4 regions of the Bilifractor sp. LCP19S3_H10 genome follow, and region 1 is predicted to be linked to each of the others. Evidence: predicted binding sites of a transcription regulator. Region 1 holds the regulator's gene; each other region holds the start of a gene.

The links. Region 1 encodes Rex, which represses fermentation and respiration genes when NADH is low (regulators of the CRP and FNR family bind a similar motif). Its sites were predicted from a motif close to ATTGTTAANTANTTAACAAT; they were not measured.
Region 2: the regulator Rex is predicted to act here: its motif matches at 1,670-1,689, upstream of ACTQZS_RS12550 (glycerol dehydrogenase).
Region 3: the regulator Rex is predicted to act here: its motif matches at 2,061-2,080, upstream of ACTQZS_RS13040 (4Fe-4S dicluster domain-containing protein).
Region 4: the regulator Rex is predicted to act here: its motif matches at 1,919-1,938, upstream of ACTQZS_RS10010 (oxidoreductase).

Annotation. Positions count from the first base shown of each region.
Region 1 covers NZ_JBQKFT010000002.1:40,218-43,404, reverse strand. The annotation lists gene ACTQZS_RS02075 (NAD(P)H-hydrate dehydratase) at 1-886, opposite strand, end outside; gene ACTQZS_RS02070 (redox-sensing transcriptional repressor Rex) at 1,052-1,693, opposite strand; gene ACTQZS_RS02065 (ABC-F family ATP-binding cassette domain-containing protein) at 1,879-3,187, shown strand, end outside.
Region 2 covers NZ_JBQKFT010000019.1:13,040-16,226, reverse strand. The annotation lists gene aroC (chorismate synthase) at 1-268, opposite strand, end outside; gene ACTQZS_RS12550 (glycerol dehydrogenase) at 432-1,520, opposite strand; gene ACTQZS_RS12545 (hypothetical protein) at 1,914-2,882, shown strand.
Region 3 covers NZ_JBQKFT010000021.1:5,390-8,576, forward strand. The annotation lists gene mgtE (magnesium transporter) at 1-2, shown strand, start outside; gene ACTQZS_RS13035 (bifunctional hydroxymethylpyrimidine kinase/phosphomethylpyrimidine kinase) at 209-1,093, opposite strand; gene ACTQZS_RS13040 (4Fe-4S dicluster domain-containing protein) at 1,549-1,947, opposite strand; gene ACTQZS_RS13045 (NAD(P)-dependent oxidoreductase) at 2,618-3,187, shown strand, end outside.
Region 4 covers NZ_JBQKFT010000011.1:103,650-106,836, forward strand. The annotation lists gene ACTQZS_RS10010 (oxidoreductase) at 1-1,878, opposite strand, end outside; gene ACTQZS_RS10015 (LysR family transcriptional regulator) at 2,192-3,052, shown strand.

The DNA of each region.
Region 1 (3,187 bases):
GGAACATTGCGCAGATCGGAGTGCGGTTATTTTCTTCTGTAAAGATTTTCACCATTCCGACACCGGTCAGAAGTGCGGCCTTTGCGGAAAGATATGCCGCCCCGCAGATATTCCGTGATCCGGCGATGACGAGGATCTTCCGGAAGGTTCCCTTGTTTCCGGATTCATCACGCTTCGGGAGATAATCAAGATCACTGTGTTCGATGGTATACAGCTGGCAGGCTTTTGTGATCTTTCTGGAAAGCGGAATGCCGATTTGCTTTACCTTGACCTTTCCGGCACAGGCTGCTCCGGGATAGATGTAGAGCCCGGCCTTTCCGGTTGTGAAGGTGACGGTGAGATCCGCCCGGACAGCCGTCCCCATGATCATGCCGGAGTCGGTGTTGACACCGGACGGCATATCGACAGCGGCGACAGGAAGCTCGGAATGATTGATCCGGTCAATGAGTTCGGCATAGATTCCGGTGATGTCACGCTTGAGTCCGATTCCAAAGAGAGCGTCTATGATAAGAGAATAATCCTCCGGATGGAAATCCGCCAGCTCCTCGCCAGGCGTCCTGCGTGCGCGGATGACCGGAATCGGAAAACCCTCGATGATGTGAAGCTGCTGTTTCAGCTGTTCGCTGAATTTTTCCTCCGGTCCGGCAAGAAAAACCGTGCAGCTGTATCCTTCCTCGCAGAGAATGCGGGCAACGGCGACTCCGTCTCCGCCGTTGTTTCCCGTTCCGCAGACGACGAGGACCCGATCCATATCATACTGCCGTTTTTCAATTTCTGATGCACAGGCAAGTGCCGCCCGCTCCATGAGGACCATGGAAGGCATCCCCGCCGCGACAGCGCTTCGGTCTGCGTCCTGATGCTGCCTTGCACTCAAGATCAGTTTCATTCTGTATCCTCCCTTTCTGCTGAAGGACAGCGCAATTCATGAGATCCAATAACCGTTCTCTTCTCTGCCCCAATTTATGTGATCCGATAATGTTTCTCTTTTCTGTTCCAAAAAGAGCCCCCATCTACGCGAGGGGCTCTTGTATCGTCTTGTATCGGCAGGTGTCTACTTCTCTTCGAGTGTCTTGAGGTTGTAGGACAGCCGCATCAGACTTTCGGACAGATGAACATTCTGAACAGCCACATTCTTCGGCACCACAAGGTTCAGATCGGTGTGCGCAAAATTCCAGATGGCGTGAATGCCGTTCTCGATCAACATCTTGCTCACCTCAATGGCATACTCCTTCGGAAGCGTCAGCGTCGCGATTTCGACATCATTCTCCCGGAGAAAGGCCGGAATCTCTTCCGTCATACGGATTGGAACACCGCGGATGACCTTGCCCTTCAATTCGGGATTATTGTCGAAGAGCCCGATGATACGGAAACTGTTCTTCTCAAAGTTCGTGTAATTCGCGAGAGCCTGTCCCAGATGCCCGACACCGATAATAATAATATTGTGTATGCGGTCCAGTCCGAGAATTTTGGCAATCTCCTCCCGAAGATACTGCACATTATAACCGTAGCCCTGCTGCCCGAAACCGCCGAAATTATTCAGATCCTGCCGGATCTGAGAGGCGGTCACCTTCATCTGCTGACTGAGTTCACCGGAAGAAATCCGCTCAACGCCGGCCTCCTGCAGTTCACCGAGATACCGGTAATAACGGGGCAGCCTCTTGATAACGGCTTTCGAAATCTCTTTCTGACTCATATAAGAAAACCTCCTTGAAGCTACTACCATTATATGTAATTGTCTAATTTTTGTCAAAGTATTTCTCTTTTTCCTGCCGCCCTTGCTTTGTCGGTTTTTTTCGGTATAATTGGAAGGTAAATGCTCCGCCAGAGAGGCGGCGGGGCGCAAACAGGAAAAGCTACGAATGTGTGAGGTGGACAGATATGATTCTCTCCTGTCAGAATATCAGCAAGACATTTGGATCAGAGGAAATCCTGAAGGATATTTCCTTTCATATTGAAGAAAGGGACAAGGCCGCTCTGATCGGTGTGAACGGAGCGGGCAAATCGACGCTGCTCCGGATCATTACCGGGGCTCTCAGCCCGGACACCGGAGAAGTCACCGTCACGCACGGCAAGACCATGGGATATCTGGCACAGTACCAGGACATGGAATCAGACGAGACGATCTACCAGGAGGTCCGGAAGGCAAAGCAGGACATCCTTGATATGGAGCAGCGCCTGCGGGAGATGGAGCGCCGGATGGACACGGTCACGGGCGAAGAGGCCGTTTCGCTGATGAATCGCTATACAGAGCTGATGCATGAGTTTGAGCTTCAGAACGGATATGCGGCGGAGAGCGAGATCACAGGCGTCCTGAAGGGACTCGGATTTGAGGAAAAAGATTTTGACCGCCGTCTGGGCTCCCTCTCCGGCGGTCAGAAGACACGGGTCGTTCTGGGAAAGCTCCTGCTGACAAAGCCGGATATCCTGCTTCTCGATGAGCCGACCAACCACCTGGATCTCTCCTCCATCGAGTGGCTGGAGAATTTTCTTATCAATTATCCGGGAACTGTGCTCATCGTCTCTCATGACCGGTATTTCCTGAACCGCATCGTCACGCGGGTTATCGAGATCGAAAACGGAAGATCCATGAGCTTCGAGGGAAACTACAACGAATACAGCCGGAAGAAATCGATCGTGCGCAAGGCACAGTACAACGCGTGGGCGAAGCAGCAGGCTGAAATCCGTCATCAGGAAGCGGTCATCACGAAGCTGAAACAGTTTAACCGGGAGAAGTCCATCAAGCGCGCGGAATCCAGAGAAAAAATGCTCGATAAAATGGAGGTACTGGAAAAACCGCAGGAAGTCAGCGCGGATATGCGCATTGAGCTGAAGCCGAGGACGGAAAGCGGCAAGGATGTGCTCACTGTGACCGGTCTGTCCAAGTCTTTTCCGGGGCTCCTTCTCTTCCGGAATCAGTCCTTTGAGATCAAGCGTGGAGAACGGGTCGCAATCATCGGTGACAACGGAACCGGAAAGTCCACGATTCTGAAGATGATCAACGGCCTTCTGACACCGGATGAGGGAAAAATCGCACTCGGTTCCAAGGTCCATATCGGGTATTACGATCAGGAGCAGCAGCTGCTTGACCCGGAGAAGACGATTTTTCAGCAGATCGCAGACGACTACCCCTCTCTGACCGAAACAGAGATCCGCAATGTCCTCGCTGCCTTCCTGTTTACCGGCGATG
Region 2 (3,187 bases), on a different contig from region 1:
GATCGGTGTTATGTACCATCATCGAAATCGGCGTTCCTGTGGTCATCCCCTCAAAAGTGCCGGATAAAATTTCAATTTTGTCGGATTCCGCACGCTTCGTTGTATACCGGCTCTGGCCGGGTTTCCTCCGGTCCATAAAGGGCTGTATATCCTCCTCTTTAAGAGGAAGCCCCGCCGGACATCCGTCCACGACAACGCCGACTCCCTTGCCGTGCGACTCTCCCCAGGTAGTGACGCGAAAGATTGTTCCAAAAGTTGATCCCGCCATGCTTTTTTCTCCTGACTGAATGGTAAAAATATGAGGCGGATGGCCGCGAAACAGTCCATCCGCCTCCAATATAAATCACTTTAGCACAGGGGAGCTGTCCTTTCAATCCCCCGCACCTCCTTCACCGCTTCACACACGAACCGGAAACGAACCGCTTTATTCCTTATTGCAGTTCTTTTCCAAGTGCATCTGCAGCCAGGATTGCGTCATACAGCTGCTCCGCCGTAACATCCGCAACCATGTTGTGAATGGATTCCCCTTCAACGCAAGCCAGCTCTGCAATCTTTCTGACCTGTTCATCAGTAGTTACACCGAGCTCTGCAAGCGTAACCGGAAGCCCCGTCTCACGGCAAAAGTTCTGCACTTCAACGAACTCTTCACGGGGAGCGCCCTCAAGCTGCAGCTGAACCAGCGTACCGAATGCAACACATAATCCGTGCTGTGCCGGATGGTTCTCGAGACCGGTATACCCGTTGTAGAAGGAGTGCGCAGCTGCCAGCCCGGCATTGTCCGCACCTACACCCGAGAGATAGGTATTTGCCTCAATGATCGCATCCAGGGCGGGTGTTACCACATGATTCTCACAAGCGCGAATTGCTGCCGCGCTGTAGTCACGCAGTGTCTTGTAGCAAAGCTCACAGAGCGCCATGGCAGAACGGGTAATTCCACCATTTTCAAGGCTCGGCGCATCGGTACGAACGCAGGCTCTTCCCTCGAAATATGTTCCGAGCGCATCACCAATGCCCGCAATCAGAAAACGGGTCGGCGCGTTTGCGATAACCGCGCTGTCCACTATTACGGCATCCGGGTTTTTCGGATAGAAGAGATAGCTGTTAAACGAATGATCATCGTTGTAAATAACAGAAAGTCCTGTGCAGGGAGCATCTGTCGCGCAGACAGTGGGGCAGGAGACATCATGGATCTTCTCATAGTATGCGGTTGCCTTGGCGGTATCAATCGCCGATCCTCCGCCTACGCCTACTACCGTATCGATGCCTTCCTCACGGACAATCTTCCGCATCTTTTCAATCTCGCCGATACTGGAGATGCCGCTGAATACTTCATAATGACGGACGTTATCTGTTCCCTCAAAACTCTTCTCGATTTTATCATGGCAATTCTTATATCCGCTGTGTGAACAGATAAAAAGCCATTTTGATCCGAGATCCTGCAGCTGCTCACAGAAATGAAGCAGCGAATCCTTTCCCTGAACATACTTTAGCGGTGCTCTCATTAAACGTAATCTAGCCATAGTATCCTCCTTTATGGAATCTGTCTTGTATAATTCTCTGAGACCGTTCCGGAATCCTCTGTGATTCCGATGTTCTGTCCTAACCCCGGCCTGAAAAGTCCTAATATCCGCCTTCATCCAACCGGGATTACAATTCCATATTATGTCATTTTGTTAAATTGTTATCAACGAAGAATACGAGAAAGATGCGTCAAATATTGCAGACAGCCAACGCCAGGGCTGAGGCATTGTACGACGCCAGGGCTGCGGCATTGTGCGACGTTGACAACCCTTCGGCTGCCCCTTATAATTGTAGAAATTAACAAGAGAGCCGGCAATATCGTATCACCGGATGACAGGATATTCTGTTTCACCTGACATCCGTCTTAATACGGGAAAGAAAGGACAGGATCCATGGATTTTTTACACAAACTGGAACGGAAAATCGGAAAGTATGCAATCCATCATCTGACCATTTACATCATTATGACCTATGTAGCAGGATATATCCTCTACTTCATGGCCCTCATGAATCCGGAATATGGAACGGTCTTTAACTATCTGACGCTTTCACCATCTCTTATTCTGAAGGGACAGGTGTGGCGTCTCGTATCCTGGTGGCTGATTCCCCCGTCATCTCTGAATATCTGGACCATCATCATGCTGATCTGTTACTATCAGCTCGGAACACTCCTGGAACGGACCTGGGGCGATTTTCTCTATGACGTATACATTTTCTTCGGCCTGATCATGACTGTCATCGGCGCATTCGTCCTGTACGCCTTCACCGGTGTGGATTATGGAATGATGTTCTCCACGTACTATGTCAGTCTGTCCATCTTCCTCGGATTCGCCCTGACCTTTCCCGATCAGAAAATGCTGTTTATGTTCATCATACCGATCCGGATCAAATACCTGGCCATCGTTGACATCATTTATCTGATCTATGACGTCATCAGTTCCCCCGCGTCAATGCGTCTTCCGAGGATCATCATGATTGTCTGCTCACTCGCCGGCACGATTATTTTCTTCTTCCTCACACATGGCACGCAGGGGATGAGCAAAAGCCAGCGGCAGACGCGGAGAAATTTCCGCCGCTACATGAACGGCTACAACACCGGCCGGAACAGTTCTCCCTACAATAGCGGGCAGAACAGCTCCCCTTACGGAAACAGCGCAAACAGAGGAGATAAAATTGATCGCAGCACCTTCGGCGCCGGCCAGGGCAATCCGAACAGCGGCCGACGGCCGATTCACCGCTGTGCCGTGTGCGGACGAACAGAACTCGATGACCCGAATCTCGAATTCCGGTTCTGTTCCAAATGCAACGGAAACTACGAATACTGTCAGGATCACCTTTATAATCATAAGCATATCCAATAAACCCTTATACGATAAATCGTGCCACAAAATGTATAAGCTACGGATTGCTCCGTGCTTCGCACTCCCGCAATCCTACAGGTATTCGCACTTCCGTGCCGCTCCTGCGTCACTTCGTGCTCATACCTGTTGCCTTCGAAATCGCATACAGTCTCTTTCACACGCTTCGCGCGTGACGATCCTGTATGCGTTTTCGAAGAGCTTATACAGTACATTTTAGTCTTGTAAAGTCACAAAGTGTTTTACATTTTAATCAGAGTATGTTTTAATGGTACAGGAAACCCGGTGTCCCGTGAATGGGGCTCCAC
Region 3 (3,187 bases), on a different contig from region 1:
GAGTCCGTCTGAATTTGCAGCCATAGCGTATGTCCGTCTGAATTTGCAGCCATAGTGTATGTCCGTCTGAATTTGAAGCCATAGTGTATGTCCGTCTGAATTTCCGGCCATCGCGTATGTCCGTCTGTATTTCCAGTCAGGTCATGGCTGCCCATCCTCTGAGCCAAAGACGCGAAGACCGGAGCTTGAGAGAGCCGTGCATACTTCGTCAGCGAATGTCAGAGCATATGTCCGGCATCAGCATCGGCAGATACTTTTCATAATTAATTCCGTCGAGGAAGGAAGTGCCGGCTACGATGGAGTCGTGAACGCCGGCGGACAGAAAGTCTCCGGCAGTCCTGACGGTTCTGTCCCAGCTCCATCCGTTGAGACGTCCGCCGAGGACAATAGCGGCGAAAAGATCGCCGGTTCCGGAAAAGTGCCCTTTTTCGTGTGGGAAGAGATACAATGTCTCTTCCTCGCTGTTTACAAGCAGATTGCCGATCTTTGGTTGTGTTCCGTCAGCGGAGTGATTGCAGAGCTCCCCGGATAAACCCGTGACGAGAATTGTTTTCCCCGGCTTGTTCAGAAGGGAACGGGCCCGGTCCCGGATCTGTTCCAGAAGCGACGCTGCAGGATAGGAAAGAAGTTCTGCGGGTTCTGCGCCGGTCAGAAGACAGAGCTCTGTGATGTTTGGGGTCAGGATATCGGCCTGTTCGGCGAGAACCTTCATGTCGCGGAGCAGATCGGGCGAAAAATTTGCGTAGGTGAAGCCGTCATCTCCCATGACGGGATCGACCAGAAGCGTGGTTTCCCCGGTCTTGAACTGCGCCAGGAAATCCCTGACAAAAGAGGTCTGAGAGGAATCCGCCAGATAGCCGGTCAGAATGCCGTCGAAGCGGGCATCGAGCGAGGACCAGTGCGAGAGATAATGCGGCAGGTCCGCGGTGCAGTCTCTGGAGTAGTATCCCGTGTATTCGGTCTGCGCCGTCAGTACAGCGGTTGGTACCGGGTTCACGGAAATTCCCATGGCGGAGAGAACCGAAATATCCGCCACCAGAGAACAGCGTCCCATGCCGGAGAGGTCGTTAATTGCAGCTGTTTTCCTTGTCATTGAGCCTTTCCTTTCAAATCCCATTTTAATCATCAATCCCTATATTTCAGTATCTATTCTGCTCCCCAGTCTTGAGAATCTGCGGTTCTCTCGATGTGAGGAGTCGGGAAACCTTCGGTTTCAGAGCACATAATAACTTCAGCCGGGGAAGAGCCCACAAGTGGCCTTATTGCGCCTGAAATGATAATGTGCGGAATAGTTACATATTTTATAAGATTGGAATAGCGATCCTAGAATCAGTACTTACTAATTTCTTATATCCAGTAAACCCTCATACGATTCATCGTGCCACACACTGTATAAACTACGGATTGCTCCGTGCTTCGCACTCTCGCAATCCTGCAGGTGACCGACTTCGTCGGTCTGCGTTTTCGAAGAGCTTAACAGTAAACGCCCGGTAAAGGACCCGCTTGCGCGGTGTGCCTTCACCGGGCGTCTGTCGCTCCGGACCATTTTTATTTTTCTTCAATAAACAGGCAGTCCATCGGGCAGGCCTGCGCACACTTGCCACAGGCAATGCATTTGAATGCCTTTTCGGTTGCGGGATCTTTTCTCATCACATGCATCGGGCAGACCTCAACGCAGGTTCCGCAGCCTGTGCAGAGTTTCTTGTTCACCATGTAAACACCGAATTTGTTCTGTGTGATAGCGTTCTGCGGGCAGTTCCGGGCACACTTGCCGCACTGAATACAGGTTACCGGTTTGGTCTCGAAGGGGAATACTTCGTTTACCGTCTCGATCCGCAGAGCGGCAAGATCCAGATCGTCGCTCTTGAAATAGGTATTCGCACATACCTGAACGCAGGTGAGGCAGTTCATGCACTCGGCTTCTTTGTTAACCTTCAGACGTTTCATAACTTGACATCCTCCTTGTCAATAGAAATAGTACTGCATTTCCCTTTTGCGGTGAATACCGCAAAAAAACACCCAGAGTCATCACTTCTGAGTCTGTTTCAGATTACCGAAAGATTGTGCAATATTTAACATACTTTCATAGTATTAATCTATCGTATTCAGGATATTTCGTCAATACGGGAATAGCAGAATCAGGCAATTTTCTGTACCGAATCAACAAAAAAATCAGAAGAGCTTCCTGAAAATATGACGAATCTGCACAGCGGGCAGGTAAGGACAGATAGATTTTGTCTTGTTGTTCGGCGCTTCTGGTCTTGAACCTTCCGATGCCGGAAGTGCATAATAGAAAAATCGACAGAAGAACAGGCATGGAAGAACGGATATCAGAGGAACAACTGGCGGAGGTACAGGTTCCGGCAGCGCAGCGTCGGGATAATGAAGGGATATACAATAAAGATACATTGTGCTACACACTGTATAAGCTACGGATTGCTCCGTGCTTCGCACTCTCGCAATCCTACAGGTATGAGGATTTCGCGGCGTTCGCGCTTCATCCTCATACCTGTTGCCTTCGAAATCGCATACAGTCTCTTATGCGCGCTTCGCGTGCGACGATCCTGTCTGCGTTTTCGAAGAGCTTATACAGTAGATATATGAAAGGGAATTATTGATGAAGGTTTTACATATCGGGGAAAAGGGAAATATTGAGAAGTACGCAGCCGGAAACCCGTATCTCTCCAGGCTGGAGATCATAGAAATGCCGAGGGGGCTGACGGATATCGAGTACCTTTCCCGGGCGAAGGATGCGGATTACATTGTAGCGGATGCCATCTCGAGGGTATCCGGTGACCTGATCGCCGGGATGCCGAATCTCAGGATGATTCACTCTGAGGGAGTGGCTTATGACCAGATCGACACAGAGGCGGCTGCCGATCGTGGAATCTATGTCTGCAGCAGTCAGGGAATGAATGCTTCCGCGGTAGCGGAGCAGACGGTTCTTCTGATGGTTGGAATGCTGCGGGATGTGGTGAACGGAGACCAGGCGGTCCGGGACGGACGGCAAATTCAGGTAAAAGGCGGATATATCCGGTCAGGATCGCTGAGGGAGCTGTCTGACTGCACGGTCGGGCTAGTGGGATTCGGAAATATTGCCAGGCGTACCGCACATCTTCTGAAGGCTTACGGAACGCGTGATATTTTCTATTATAAAAGACATCCCCTCCCGGCAGAGAGGGAGAAG
Region 4 (3,187 bases), on a different contig from region 1:
GACGAAGGGAGCGGTGTCCATCAGGGCCTCCACAACATCAGTCCGGGATCTCTGGCCGAGCGCGCAGATCACGGTGTCACCGGGAACCAGAACCTTCTCTCCGGCCTTTGTCTCACAGAGGATTCCCTCTTTTGTGACCTCGAGTCCCTTGTAACCGGTATGGACCGTACAATATTTATCAATCTGTGCCATCAGCAGAGGACGGTGGCGGACGTTTGCGTCCGGCGCAAGCATATCCCGCATCTCAACGATCTCGACATGCTTTCCCTCCTGCCCGAGATGAACGGCACACTCACAGCCCGCGAGTCCGCCGCCGAATACAACGACATGATCCGTACAGCGCTCTTTTTCCAGATAATAGTTGTTGACCACAATGACGTTTGCTCCGTTTTCCCCGCGCAGCCCCGGAATCGGAGGTACGAGAGGTGTGGAGCCGACCGCAATGATCAGCGCGTCCGGCGCCTCGCTGTCGACATACTCCGGCGTCACCTCGACACCGGTACGGATCTCAACTCCCGCCTTCTCGCAGAGCAGCCGGTATGTTCCGGAGAGCTGGTACATCTCATACTTGAACGGGAGCGCCTGTTCCGATTTCAGAATGCCGCCGACTTCTTTTTCCTTCTCACAGAGGACCACCTGATGTCCCCGTCTCGCAGCGGTATAAGCCGCATACAGACCGCCCGGGCCGCCGCCTGCCACGAGAACCTTTTTCTTTACCGGTGCGGGCTGGATCTCATCGCCTTCCAGTTCTCTTCCGATCAGCGGATTGACCGTACAGCGTCTTGTAGACGTAGCCGCCCGCTCCGCCATACACGTAAAGCACCGCAGACACCGCACGATCTCATCCTCTCTGCCCTCGTTGATTTTTCTCGGAAGGAAGGGATCGGCCAGAAGGGCGCGTCCCATATACACGATATCCGCTTTTCCCGAAGCAATGATCTCCTCCATTTGCGCCGGGTCGTTCAGGCCTCCGATCGTAGCTACCGGCTTATGCACATGCTTCCGGATCTCTGCCGCCAGATACACGTTGCGTCCGTGGTCCTCGAACATTGACGGATGCGTGATGCCGAACGTCTTCTGATAGGTGCCGGCCGACACGTGTATGATATCCGCATAGGGCTCGATCGCCTGTGCAATACGGACACCTTCATCAAGGCCATATCCGCCCTCCGTGAACTCAGCGCCGCTCATTCGAAATTCAACAGGGAAGAACGGGCCTACCGCCTCTCTCACCGACTGAAGAACCTCCACAGCAAACCGGGTGCGGTTTTCCAGTGACCCGCCATATTCATCTGTCCGATGATTGAACAGGGGAGACAGAAACTGATTGATCAGCCAGCCGTGCCCGCCATGAATCATGATCATTTCAAAACCCGCGCGCTTTGCCAGTCCTGCCACATGCCCGTACGCTGCCACAATGTCTTCAATCATTTCCTTTGTCAGAGCCTTCACCTGCACGCCGTCTCCGCGAACGGTATCCGAGGGCCCCCACTGATGCAGATCGTGCTGCTTCTTCTTATCTGTCATGTAGGTGCCGGCAAACATACCAGAGTGCGACAGTTCCAGACTCGGAATCCCGCCATGCCTGCGGATTGCATCCGCCGTATAGGTTGCGCAGGCCAGGGAGTTCAGAATAGACTCATCGAGATGATAGGCGTGCGATCCGTCCGTCTGTGGGTGAACCATGCACTCACTTACCGTGACCGCCGCTGCGCCTCCCTTGGAACGCAGCTCATAAAAAGCCGTGGATTTTGGTCCGATGCAGCCGTCATTCGTGATATCCGTTCCACCCATAGGTGCGGAAAACATACGGTTGCGAAAGGTAGTTCTGCCGATCGTGATTGGTTTGCAGAGATTCGGGTATTTTCTGGTTCTCATAACATCCTCCTGTACACTCATTTCAGATTGATGGCGCGATATCGTTAACAAATTAACTAAATCTATCTTACATCGCCTTCCCGGCTTCCGCCATCAACCAGACTCATACGAGTAGAAACTATTTTTTTCATCCCTTCATAATGATTGTATGGTTTTTGTCTGAAAAAGTATAAACTCATCCTTATCTGGGGTATAATGCAGAAAGACAGATCCCGTCATACAAGAATGAGACGCACCCAGGAAATGGGCATCATGTAAGAAGGAAACATGCTCAGCGAATGGACATCATGTAAGAAGGAGGCATACTCAGGGAATGGATACAAAAACGCTTCGTTATTTCTGTGCCTGCTATGAAACCGGAAGTTTGAACAAAGCTTCCGAACGTTTTTATATTTCCCCGCAGGGTATGGGAAAAAATCTGAACCGCCTGGAGGATGAGCTCGGCGTGGTTCTCTTTCGCCGGTCATCGGCAGGGCTCATTCCCACCAAGAGCGGGGATTACCTGTACAGGCACAGCCGCGAGCTGCTGTACCGGCTGCAGGATCTTGAAATGGAGATGAAGCGAATGGATTTCTCCCGCCGCTCTCTCCGGGTCGGTTTCGCCTGCGGCGTCATCCGGGCTCTTCAATCCGTCCCCGCGCTGCGGACGCTGAATCAGAAGCTGATCGGATCAGAGAGCGTGGAATGGACAGAGGATTTCAATCAGAACATCAAAGATCTGCTCCTGGGCGGCAAAATCGACACCGCCTATGTAGTCGATCATTTTCGCTCCCCCATGGTGCATGAGCAGAAAATCTTCGAGACGAGACTCTGTGCCGTGGTTCCTCAGGGGCATCCGCTGTATGATAGAGATGTACTGTCATTCGTGGATCTCCAGGAAGAGAAGCTGATCACGCTCAACGAGAAATTCAGTATTTTTCACTCCATCGTCACCAAATGTCAGGAGCTCGGCTTTGTGCCACAGATCTCCATCCGTACAATGGAGAGCTCACTAATTTATCTGTTCGTATCCAGACAGCACGGCATCGGCATCGATGTAAACCTTCATGCCTCCGAAATCCGGCAGGAGAATATCCGGTGCATCGAAATTGCAGACTCCATCCCCTGGGCCATCTATGCAGCGACACTAAAGACCCCGGCGTCCTCCGGGCCCACAGGCAGTTCCGCTTCCTGAGTGTTCGTATTCGCATTTCTCTTCGTCGGCGTCTGCCTCTTTCAGGCATGCATTTACGGCCATCTGCCTGCCTCAGACATGCATCGCCAGCGCCAGAACAGAATCTGTATTCATAGCCGCCCGTTCGCCTGCCTC